2 regions of the Shewanella sp. DAU305 genome follow, and region 1 is predicted to be linked to the other one. Evidence: riboswitches for the same ligand, from Rfam matches in the RefSeq annotation. Region 1 holds a riboswitch; the other holds the start of a gene.
What was found. A riboswitch is a leader RNA that binds a small molecule or an ion and turns the genes downstream of it on or off. The one in region 1 is predicted to bind thiamine pyrophosphate.
Positions count from the first base shown of each region.

Region 2: it holds a riboswitch for thiamine pyrophosphate, as region 1 does, so the genes downstream of both, OX890_RS14170 (TonB-dependent receptor) here and thiC (phosphomethylpyrimidine synthase ThiC) in region 1, are expected to answer to the same signal.

Region 1 is NZ_CP113808.1:2,760,164-2,765,994, forward strand. Features, by position in the region: gene trhA (PAQR family membrane homeostasis protein TrhA) at 1-517, opposite strand, end outside; gene OX890_RS11745 (hypothetical protein) at 1,014-2,345, shown strand; TPP riboswitch at 2,513-2,611, shown strand; gene thiC (phosphomethylpyrimidine synthase ThiC) at 2,813-4,936, shown strand; gene OX890_RS11755 (bifunctional hydroxymethylpyrimidine kinase/phosphomethylpyrimidine kinase) at 4,939-5,831, shown strand, end outside.
Region 2 is NZ_CP113808.1:3,365,179-3,371,009, reverse strand. Features, by position in the region: gene OX890_RS14195 (M61 family metallopeptidase) at 1-1,191, opposite strand, end outside; gene hinT (purine nucleoside phosphoramidase) at 1,336-1,692, shown strand; gene OX890_RS14185 (PaaI family thioesterase) at 1,689-2,216, shown strand; gene OX890_RS14180 (PaaI family thioesterase) at 2,203-2,700, shown strand; gene OX890_RS14175 (YcfL family protein) at 2,841-3,236, shown strand; TPP riboswitch at 3,329-3,454, shown strand; gene OX890_RS14170 (TonB-dependent receptor) at 3,509-5,743, shown strand.

The DNA.
Region 1 (5,831 bases):
TGGCCGCCGTTAAATCGCCCATCACAGTGACACATAGCCAACCCATGGCGAGATACAAGACTAAGCTTAACTTTTTGAATTTGTGAATAAATAGCGTCTTAAATAGGATCCCACCAATTGCAAGCGACCAAATCGCCGTTAAAATTACTATCGATTGCGTCCCCTGTAGGCTTATCAGCATCAAAGGTGTGTAAGTTCCTGCAATTAAGCAGTAAATTGCGCAGTGATCGGCGATCTTAAGTTTATGTTTCCAGCCTGAATGGCTAACGCTGTGGTATAAGGTCGAGCATAGAAAAAGCACAATGATGCTCGCACCATAAATGGCAACGCCTGTTAGTTGAATTGGCGTTAGATGATCTTGCCCTTTGAGTAACATCAGTACCAATGCCACTATGCCTGCGATGACGCCTAAGCCATGGGATACGCTATTAGCGATCTCTTCTTTAATACTATACGGCCCAGACTTAGCAAGGATTTTAGCTGGGTTTTGTTGTTCGATAACACTTTGAGTCGACATGGTAGATACACACTCGCAAACGATAATGACTGAGTCTATCAGTTAGGAAAATAAATCACCATATTTAAGCGTACACTTGTAAGCTTAAATTTCATGATTGGCTTCTATTGTTTTCACCTTTTATCTTTTTTACGCCGTCTTGTATTCCCGTCAGCGTATCGCATTGACTATGTTATCCGCTTTAAGACGTAAGAGTTAGCAAGCATTTTCCCATCAATTTAGCGCGATTGTGATCTCAATTCCCAGCCTTATTTGTCTCAACTGACAAGTGTCTTACTAAGCATTGGCATAAGCACTGCGCTTGTAACGTGTTGCATTCGCGTTGAACTTTACCCTGTTTGCCTCCTCTAATCTGCGTTGAGCACTCGCAAGTAAATGCAATCATTGGATAATTCTCTTTCAATATTCAGCAACTCGATATTGGATTTGAGTGCAATTGTTCCACGTTAAGCATCATCGAAATCAATTGAGACTACACAAAACCTAAGGATGGATTTTGCCTTTTCAACGTCAACCCAAAGCCGTGCCTTTATTGACAGTATCTCCTACAGCAATAGCGATTGGAGATGATACTGATAGTGCTTTGTTTTTTTCGGTCACATCGCCAGAAGGTGAGACTTTTATCGCATTTGATCATCACCTCGGTGAACTGGATGCTGCTCAAACGCCTGTTTTTACCACTGATGCCGAGCCGTCAGCGTTCAATCGCGGTGCAGGCCTTTTAGTCACTGAGCATGACACCCAAGCTATATATCAAGAGCAGGCCCGAGATTTGGTACTGCAAGAAATCCATACTGAACATCAAGATCAACATCAAGATAAATTGGTTGCTGAGTCTGAATCAAAACTTGAACTGTCTGGGACAATACAAACCAGTGCTTATTCATTGGGGACAGGATCCGTTTTGCGTGCTCGTCAGCCATATTTCAAAGGATTAAGCCTGTTATTTTTTGTGATCTTAGTGCATGTGTGTTTATTTTTACTTATCTGCATTTTGTGGCGCCCGCAGTTAAATCCCTTTGGATTAACAGAAACAGAAAGCCGGGGCCCTAAAGTAACGGCGCTCAAAGCTTATTTTATTTATGCTCCCGCGGTAGAGAAGGCTGAAAGCGCTGCGCTAGAAACAGAGAGCAAGGCCGAGGATAAGACTGAGATGACAAGTTCTGTTACGCCTACAACTGTTCCCACGCCTACAACTCAAGTTAAGCCTATGCCAATATTTGAAAAGGTCGTGCCTGAAAAAGTAGATCAGGGAAAAGTGAAGCCAGATACGGTTAAACCTGACATCACTCAATCGAGCCAATCTCAATCAAGTGCCCCAAGTGAAGTACAGCCCGCGGAAGCGACGGCAAAAAAGCCAACAAATATGTTTGATGCCACAGAAATTAAGACGCAGCTTGGCGCTCAGAGTTCGCCTGCAGCAGAAGGTGAGAGCACAATAGCGACAAGCTCAAGCATGAGTTTATTCACCCAGCAATATTTTGAACGTCAGCGCGAGCAAGCGCTCGATGATCTCGTCATTGAACAGGCCGATAAATTCACCCGGAAATCGAATATGAGTGAAATGAGCCCTGAGATGGAAGTGTTATTTGTCCCTAACGCCGATGATTTCGGTGGCACAACGAGTCTAGATTTACCCTTAGATCCAAATCGTATTGTGCGTAAAGGGGATACTTGTTATCGCGTGGTACAATTGGGGACTCAAGTCAATCCTTACGCAGAAAATTTAGGCTTCCCATTTGACTGCAGTGGCAAAAAAATCAATCAAGCTATTGATGATGCCATTCAATCTCGATTAAATAAAATGATGCTCAAACCCCATAAATAGTGACTTTCTTTTATGATCTATTTTCATGCTAATTATGGCTTTTTTAGTTTAATTTGATTTAATCAATTAAAAACAATAAATTATGAACCTTTATTTTGGATTGGTATTTAAGGCTTTTAATTACTTTTTTCCTTGTTTGTTGCTGCCGCTTCTGTCTATACTGCGCACTCATCTTGTCGGAGTGCCTCTTGGCTGAGACCGTTTATTCGGGATCCGTTGAACCTGATCAGGTTAAAACCTGCGAAGGAAACAAGCGTAATAACACATATTAAATCGCCAAAATAGACGGCTTGAACACCTGTTAACTCAGCAGTGTTTTAAGCCTTAATGTTTAGATTTAATTGTTATTGAGCAGGGTAACTCAATTTTTGAAGCCAGTGTTGGCCACAAAAATTGATTGCCATGCCCAGCTATCAACAACTCAATTCTCCAGACAAGCAACTCCATTTTTTAACGTGAGATTGCTTATGTCCAGTTCAAACCAAAACCCAGCTGTAGCTGCCAATGCGATAGAAATCACAGCGTCAGAATCGACAATCCCTAATAAATCGACAGTGCCTAATAAATCGGCTGAGTCTAGTCAATCAATCGTGCCTAAGGCGCCGAGTCGCCGCGAAACCCGCGCGCAGGCCCAAGCCTTTATCGATACGTTAGCGCCGCTGCAACATTCTAATTCACAAAAGATTTACCTCGAAGGTTCAAGTGCCGATATTCGCGTTGGCATGCGGCAAATCCTGCAGACTGACACCCTTGTCGGCGGTACAGATGATGCGCCTATCATGGAAAAAAATCCGCCAATACGCGTGTATGATTGCGCTGGACCTTATTCCGATCCTGAGGCCGATATCAATGTGCGTCTAGGCCTTGGTAAATTAAGACAAAACTGGATCCTAGCCCGCAACGACACAGAGCAATTACCCTGTGCCACCTCAGATTTTACCCAACAAAGACTCGCCGACGACGGTTTAGACCATCTGCGTTTTGAGGCAGGTTCGAGTGCAATTGTCCGCCCACGCAGAGCGCTGCAGGGTAAACGAGTCAGTCAATTACACTATGCCCGTCAAGGGATTATCACGCCCGAAATGGAATATGTAGCGATCCGCGAGAACATGGCACTTGCCGAAGTACAGGATGAAATCCTCAATCGTAAAGCCAAGGGCGAAGCTTTTGGTGCCTTAGTCGGCGAACCGATTACCGCCGAATTTGTCCGCGCCGAAGTTGCCCGTGGCCGCGCGATTATTCCGCTGAATATTAACCATCCCGAAGCCGAACCTATGATCATTGGGCGTAACTTTTTGGTGAAAGTGAATGCCAATATTGGTAATTCTGCGGTGACGTCATCCATCGAGGAAGAAGTGGAAAAGCTCGTCTGGTCAACCCGTTGGGGTGCAGATACGGTCATGGATTTATCCACGGGTCGTTATATCCACGAAACCCGCGAATGGATCATCCGTAACTCGCCAGTGCCCATCGGCACAGTACCAATTTATCAAGCGCTGGAGAAAGTGAACGGCGTGGCAGAGGATTTAACCTGGGAAGTGTTCCGCGATACCTTGATTGAACAAGCGGAACAAGGTGTTGATTACTTTACCATTCATGCTGGTGTGCTGCTTCGTTACGTGCCGATGACGGCTAAACGCGTTACTGGGATCGTTTCCCGCGGCGGTTCAATTATGGCCAAATGGTGCCTGAGTCACCACAAGGAAAACTTCCTCTACAGCCATTTTCGTGAGATCTGTGAGCTTTGCGTTGCCTACGATGTATCCCTGTCTTTAGGTGATGGTATGCGTCCAGGCTCAATTGCCGACGCCAATGATGCCGCCCAGTTTGCAGAGCTTGAAACCTTAGGTGAGCTAGTCAAAATCGCATGGGAATACGACGTACAAACCATTATCGAAGGGCCGGGACATATCCCGATGCAGCTCATTAAAGAGAACATGGACAAGCAGTTAGCTCACTGCGATGAAGCGCCGTTTTACACGCTTGGCCCACAAATCACCGATATCGCACCTGGGTATGATCATTTCACCTCCGGCATAGGCGCGGCCATGATTGCTTGGTACGGCTGCGCTATGTTGTGTTATGTCACGCCAAAAGAACACTTAGGATTACCGAATAAACAAGATGTTAAGCAAGGTTTGATTGCTTATAAGATTGCCGCCCACGCCGCCGATGTGGCGAAAGGTCATCCGAGTGCGCAAATTCGTGACAATGCGCTGGCAAAGGCGCGGTTCGAATTCCGCTGGGAAGATCAATATAACTTAGGACTCGATCCTGAAACCGCGCGCGCTTATCACGATGAATCTTTACCGCAGGAATCCGCTAAAGTCGCGCATTTTTGTTCTATGTGCGGCCCTAAATTTTGTTCGATGAAAATCACCCAAGATGTGCGCGCCTATGCCGCTGGCTTAGAGGCGGCACAAGCGAAGGCGGATCAAGTTGAAGCTGCTGACCAAGCCATGCAAGTCACAGTCAAGACGCCGCAGGAGTTGGAAGCGGCCATGGCGCTAAAATCGGCACAATTTGCTGCTTCGGGCGCCGAGATCTATCACGTGAAAGACAAGCTTGTCGCCGAAGCTGAGGAAGCCTAATTATGCTAGGTATTCATGGGGATAATGCGCCCATGAATACCGCTCACCCCGCATTTGTTTGGACCATAGCTGGTTCAGACAGTGGCGGCGGTGCCGGTATTCAGGCGGACTTGGCGACAATTCAAGATTTAGGCTGTCACGGTTGTAGCGTGATCACCACAGTGACGGCGCAAAGCTCTGTGGCGGTCACTTTAGTCGAGCCCGTATCAGCGGCGATGTTAATGGCTCAGCTGACGACTTTACTTTCCGACTTACCACCCAAAGCAATTAAAATCGGCTTACTGGCAGATCAAACTCAAGTGGCATTGCTGGCAGATTGGATCGCGAGTTTTAAAATCCACTATCCATCTGTGCCTGTGATTGTCGATCCTGTGATGGTCGCCAGTTGTGGCGATGCATTAGCAGTAGATAACTGTCAGGATATAAAAAGTGCGGCTAAATCAGCCTTAGATTTTAGGCCTTTCAAAGGTTTAATCGAACTTATCACACCCAATGTGCTTGAACTTGGGCGGTTAACTCACAGTGATGTTTCAACGAAAGCGCAATTCGCTGCCGCGGCACTGGCTTTATCCCAGAGCCTTGATTGCAGTGTGCTCGCTAAAGGTGGCGATGTGAGCTTTGGTTGCACTGACATTCTTGCTGATACTCAAACTCAAACTAACGCTCTTGATACCGCTTACAAGAGTAATGGCTGGGATCTTGAGCTTGCCGAGGATTATCTAGTTTGTCGTCAAGTGCGCGCGAGCTCTGAGTTGCATCAAAATGGACGCTTCTGGTTAGCCAGCCAGCGGGTTAATACCCGTCATAATCATGGTAGCGGCTGCACTTTGTCATCGGCCATTGCCGCCGTGTTAGCGCAAGGTTTTGTATTACAAGATGCGGTGGTTGTTGCCAA
Region 2 (5,831 bases), 610 kb from region 1:
ATCTAAGTACAGCGCAAAAAGCGCGCCTTTGGTGTAATAACTAATGATGGCGTTTTGCGCGTTTTCATCCTGCTTATAGAACTTAGTCCAAGCATTAAAGCTTGAATCTTTAACACTTTGTTTAAAGCGTCCTTGGCTGCGATAGACGCGGGTGAAGGTTTCACTCAGCATATCTAAATAGCTGTGTTCATCTACCAGTCCGGCGCGATAGGTAAGGAAGTCATCGTAATAGGAGGTGATGCCTTCATAGGCCCACAGTTGCGGCGTATAGGTTTCAGCCTCAAGTTTATAGGGTAAAAAGCACTCCGGCTTAATCCGCTTCACGTTCCAGCTGTGGAAATACTCGTGGCTGCACAGGGATAAATAAGTGCGATAGTCGTTATTGACTGGCGCATCGAGCGACAGCGGTAAGTCCTTGCGTGAACACATTAATGCGGTAGAAGCTCTGTGCTCTAAACCACCAAAGCCATTGTCTAATACTGTGGTCATAAACAAATAGCGTTTGAAGGGGGCTGGTGTACCAAAGAGGTTGATTTGATATTCGCAAATGGCTTTTAAGTCTTGGCAGAGCCTTGGAATACAAGCGCGGTGGCGGCCATTGAGTACGATATCGTGGCGTATGCCGCAGGCATCAAAACTGGCTAAGGTAAATAAGCCCATTTCCACTGGATGATCGATAAGTTCGTCATAGCTTGTGGCATTAAATTGACCGAAATAAAAGTCGTCACCACTGATGCGGGTCATGCTCGTGGCAACGCGCCACTCACCTAATGTTGATTCAGAGGCATTTGATTCCGTGGGCGGTAGCATAGTGACAGTGTGGGTTTGTTGTTCAAAACCGTGGGCGGATAAAAACACGCTACTGCCGTTAAAGAAGCCGTGGGTCATGTCCAAATGCGCGGTGCGCACCGATAGATCCCAAGCATACACTTGATAAGTCAGAATGATTTCGTTGCTATTATTGTCAACTGACCAAGTTTGCTTATCTAGCTGGATTAGCTTGAGCGTTTGGCCATTAGCATCATGTGCCTTGAGTTCAATGATGTTTTTGGCAAAGTCACGCACCATATAACTGCCAGGCAGCCAAGCGGGTAGGCTAAAGACCTGCACAGGCTTGGGCTGGGATAATGTCATAGTGACTGCGAATAAATGGGCTTTCGGATCGACGGGGATTATCTGGTAATGGATCATATTTATCCTGCAAAACCTGAGTGTTTTAATGGTGGCCATGCTGCCAAAAATGCCTGCAACTGGCAAATGAAAAGCAAAATATCTACAGACACAAAGCGTTGAATTACTAGTATACTATGCCAACTAACCCAAGGAGGACGCCCCATGGCCGAAGAAACGATTTTCAGCAAAATTATTCGTCGCGAAATTCCCGCGGATATTCTGCATCAAGATGAACTTGTGACAGCCTTTAGAGACATTTCCCCTAAGGCGCCAACCCATATTTTGATTGTGCCGAATCATTTGATCCCAACGGCGAACGACATGAAAGCCTCTGATGAGCCGGTGCTTGGCCGTATGATGACTGTTGCGGCTAAATTGGCGGCGGAAGCGGGTATCGCTAAAGATGGCTACCGACTGATCATGAACTGCAATCAACACGGTGGACAAGAAGTCTATCACATTCATTTCCACCTTGTGGGCGGGGAGCCTCTGGGGCCCATGTTGAGCCAAGGCAAATGAAGGTAAATTCGGATTTTTTCCCGCTGACCCAAATGGCGCAGCGGTTTGTGGATCAACTCGCTCAGTGTCGTCGTCTCGGTTTAACGGTATTGGAGGCGAGCGAGCACCATGTGTTGATTGAGTTGCCCTACAGCACTGAATTAATTGGTTATCCTGATACGGGGGTTATCCACGGTGGAGTCATTACCACTTTAATGGATACCGCCTGTGGCAGTGCTGTTGTTAGCGCGATATTCCATAAATTTAAATTGTTAGAAATCTCACCTACGCTCGATTTGCGGGTGGATTATATGAAGCCCGCTCAGCCCCATAAACCTGTGTTTGGGTTTGCTGAATGCTACAAATTGTCTTCCAATATTGCCTTTACCCGCGCGATTGCTTATCAAGACAGTATCGACGATCCTATTGCCCATGCTGTTGGTTCCTTTATGCGGATCAGCCCAGAAATGGTGGGTGATGCCTTTAGACAAGCGCTGATGGGTGAAGCCGTGCCTGAGATAGGATACACTGATGAGCGCAAATAATTCGGAACTTGGCACAGCCAGTCCCACTCAAAAAGCCCAAGTAAAAGCGCCTATCGATGTGCAAGGCATTGTTAAGCGCGCCACTGAGCTTAACGATTTCGGCCATTTACTTGAGCACGTCCCCTATGCCAAATTTATTGGGATGAAGGTGGAACGTTTTGGTGATGAACTGATTTTTAAACTGCCTGCTAAGGACGACAATATCGGTAATCCTGTGTTGCCCGCGATTCATGGCGGCGTCATTGCAGGTTTTATGGAGATGTCAGCGATAGTGCAGTTGATGGTCTTTATGCAAACAGCCAAAGTGCCTAAAGTGGTCGATTTTTCCATCGACTATTTACGTGCAGGACTGCATAAAGATAGCTTTGCAGAATGTCGTATTACCCGACAGGGGCGACGAGTGGCCAACGTGAATATCGATTGTTGGCAAACCAATCGTAAGCAGCTCATCGCTACGGCACGGGCGCACTTTCTGATTGATTAACTCGTTTTAGTGAGCAGTGTTTGACTGATGATTAAGTCTGTCTTGTTAAGCATAAGTTCAGCACAGTTCGATTAGCTTGTCGTTTAATGGGAAATGGTGCGCGCTGGCCGCGCATTTTGTCGCGTGACTGGGAGAAAGAGATGAAACAAATTTATACAGGACTATTATTGGCCGCGGCGCTGACCTTAGGCGCTTGTGCCTCACATACCGCAGGTATTTCAGTGAGTTCGCTTGGTGAAACCCGTGTCGATAATACCAGTTTTGCCCGAGATATTGCGGTTGAAAGTGTGGATGCACGCCGAGTCGGCGATTTAGTGCAGGGTTCAGCGCTGATTGTCAGCAAATCGTCTACCGATATGCGTGTGCAGTATAAATTCACTTGGTACGATGCTAGCGGCTTTACTATCGAAGATGAAGCGACAAGCTGGAAATCGGTGAAGCTGCATGGCAAGCAACAATTGCAAGTCGCCGCCGTGGCGCCCAATGCCCAAGCGGTTAAATTTGATGTGTACGTGCGCGAAACCTTTTCGAATTAAGCCTGAAGTTCGCCCTGAGAATGCCAGCTATGCTGGCATTTTTCATTTTATGAGGTAAATGTGTCATCCCATCCTATTACTCATGTATACTAGGCGTCGCCAAGGGGTGTTTGCAGCGAATTAATTTACGTTGATTACTGCAAACTGAGATGTCAGCTGACGAACCCTTAGAACCTGATCCGGCTAATACCGGCGTAGGAATGGGCCAATCAACAGCACACTTCTGAATCGCTTATTCGTTGCCGGATCTCAAACTATGTATTTGAGGTCCTATGTTAAACAGTAAAACGCTAAACAGTAACACGTCAAAACGTCATTCCCCGTTTTTAACCGTATCGCCCAGCTTGTTTTTAACCCGAGCGCCGCTGGCATTAGCCATTGCTGCCGCGCTGAGCACTTCTGCATTTGCACAAACCGATGCTATTGATAAACCCGATCCCAGCACTGAGATGGAAGTCATGGTGGTGACGGCGGATTTTCGCAGCTCAAGTTTAGAAAAAATGCCCTCCAGTATTACCGTTATCGACAGTCAAAAAATTCAAGATGAAAGCGCGCAGCACTTTGAAGATCTGCTTAATTCAATCGCCAACTTTAACTGGTCAGGTGGAAGTTCACGGCCGAAATATTTTCAAATTCGCGGCGTAGGTGAGCAAGAGCAATACCAAGGTGCACCTAATTCTTCTGTTGGTTACATCATAGATGATATCGATTTATCCGGTATTGGCATGGTGTCGAGCATGTACGATCTACAACAGGTCGAAGTGCTACGTGGACCACAGGGCACACGTTATGGCGCTAATGCCTTAGCGGGACTGATTTATCTGAAAAGCAACGACCCCACCGATGTGTTTGAACATGGTGGCGAAGTATCGTTAGGCGATGATGATTTACGCACGTTTAGCGGTTTCAGTTCTGGCCCATTAACGGATTCTGGCAAGCTGCTTTATCGCGTTTCACTGCAGCAACATCAACAAAATGGCTACCACGACAACCTCTATTTAGGCCGTGACGATACCAATGGCCGCGATGAGTTCAGCGGCCGCGCTAAGCTGCGCTGGTATGCGACTGACGATTTGCAGTTTGATTTAACTGTGCTGCACGCCGATTTTGATAATGGCTACGATGTGTGGAGTTTAACCAATTCACCGACCCAGACGACATCGGATCAACCGGGTGTCGATAGCCAGCGCACCACAGGCGCAGGCTTTAAAGCGACCTATTCTGGCGCCGAAACCTTTGAGCTAACCTCGTTAACGTCCTTTGCGAATACCGATCACCATTACAGTTACGATGGCGATTGGTCGAACCCAGAGTATTGGGCTTCTAAGCAATGCAGTGATGACGATGGCAATCTGGCGCCGTGCCAATATGATTATTTTTGGGATAAAACTGGCCAACGTAAAACTGTGTCGCAAGAGTTTCGCTTAAGTTCTACCGAGCAGGGCCGAATCTTTGCGGACAGTACTGATTGGTTGCTTGGTGTGTACGGCATGAATCTGAAAGAAGATAACCAATTGTATTCTGAGTACAATGCTTGGCCGGATGAAGTCTTAGACTCTGAGTATGAAGCGACGAACTATGCCTTGTTTGGTCAGCTCGATACGGATCTGGGCTCAGATTATGCCTTATCTGTTGGCCTACGTTTGGAGCGCCGCAACAGCCATTACTCAGATACGAATAACGATAATTTCGACCCGAGTGAAACCATGTGGGGTGGCCATATTGCTGTGAGTAAAGTGCTGAATGACTCGCACAACGCTTATGTCCGTGTTGCGCGCGGTTACAAGGCGGGCGGTTTTAACATGACTTTGCCTGTCGAATTGAACGATAAAAAAGAGTTCAGTACTGAGACGCTTTATAACTATGAAATCGGTCTGAAATCCCATTGGCTAGCAGGGCTTATCGATACTAATTTGGCGCTGTTCTATATGGACAGGCAAGATCAACAGGTGGCTGCATCCCAGCAAGACCCTGATAAACCTCAGCGTTTTATCTTGTTCACCGAAAACGCTGGTAGTTCTAATAACTATGGTGCTGAGTTAGATGCGACTTGGTATGCCACGGATAATCTACAAATTTACTCAAGCTTAGGTTGGTTAGAAACGGCCTACGGTGACTACCAGTATCAGGATAAATACGGCACTGAGGTCGATTTAACTGGCCGCGATCTGGCCCATTCACCACACTTAACCTACAGCCTTGGCGGGACTTATCGTACCAATTCGGGCTGGTTTACTAACCTAAACCTGAGCGGTAAGAGTGAGTTTTACTATTCCGACAGCAATGAATCCCGTTCTGAGCCTTACACTATCGTCAATGCCCGTGTGGGTTATGAGGCGAGTGCATGGTCAGCCTATTTATGGGGCCGTAATTTGTTCAATGAAGAATACGGTGTGCGCGGCTTCTACTTCGGTAACGAGCCTGATAATGGCTGGGCTGAAAAGCAATATATTCGTTACGGCGATCCGCGTCAGATTGGCGTAACCTTTAACGTTAAGTTTATGTAAAAGCTGATGTAATGGCACATATCACTATGAGCCTATTGGGTTAACTCATGACTAAGCTGTAGTCCAGTGTAAGGGCTGCAGCTTCTCT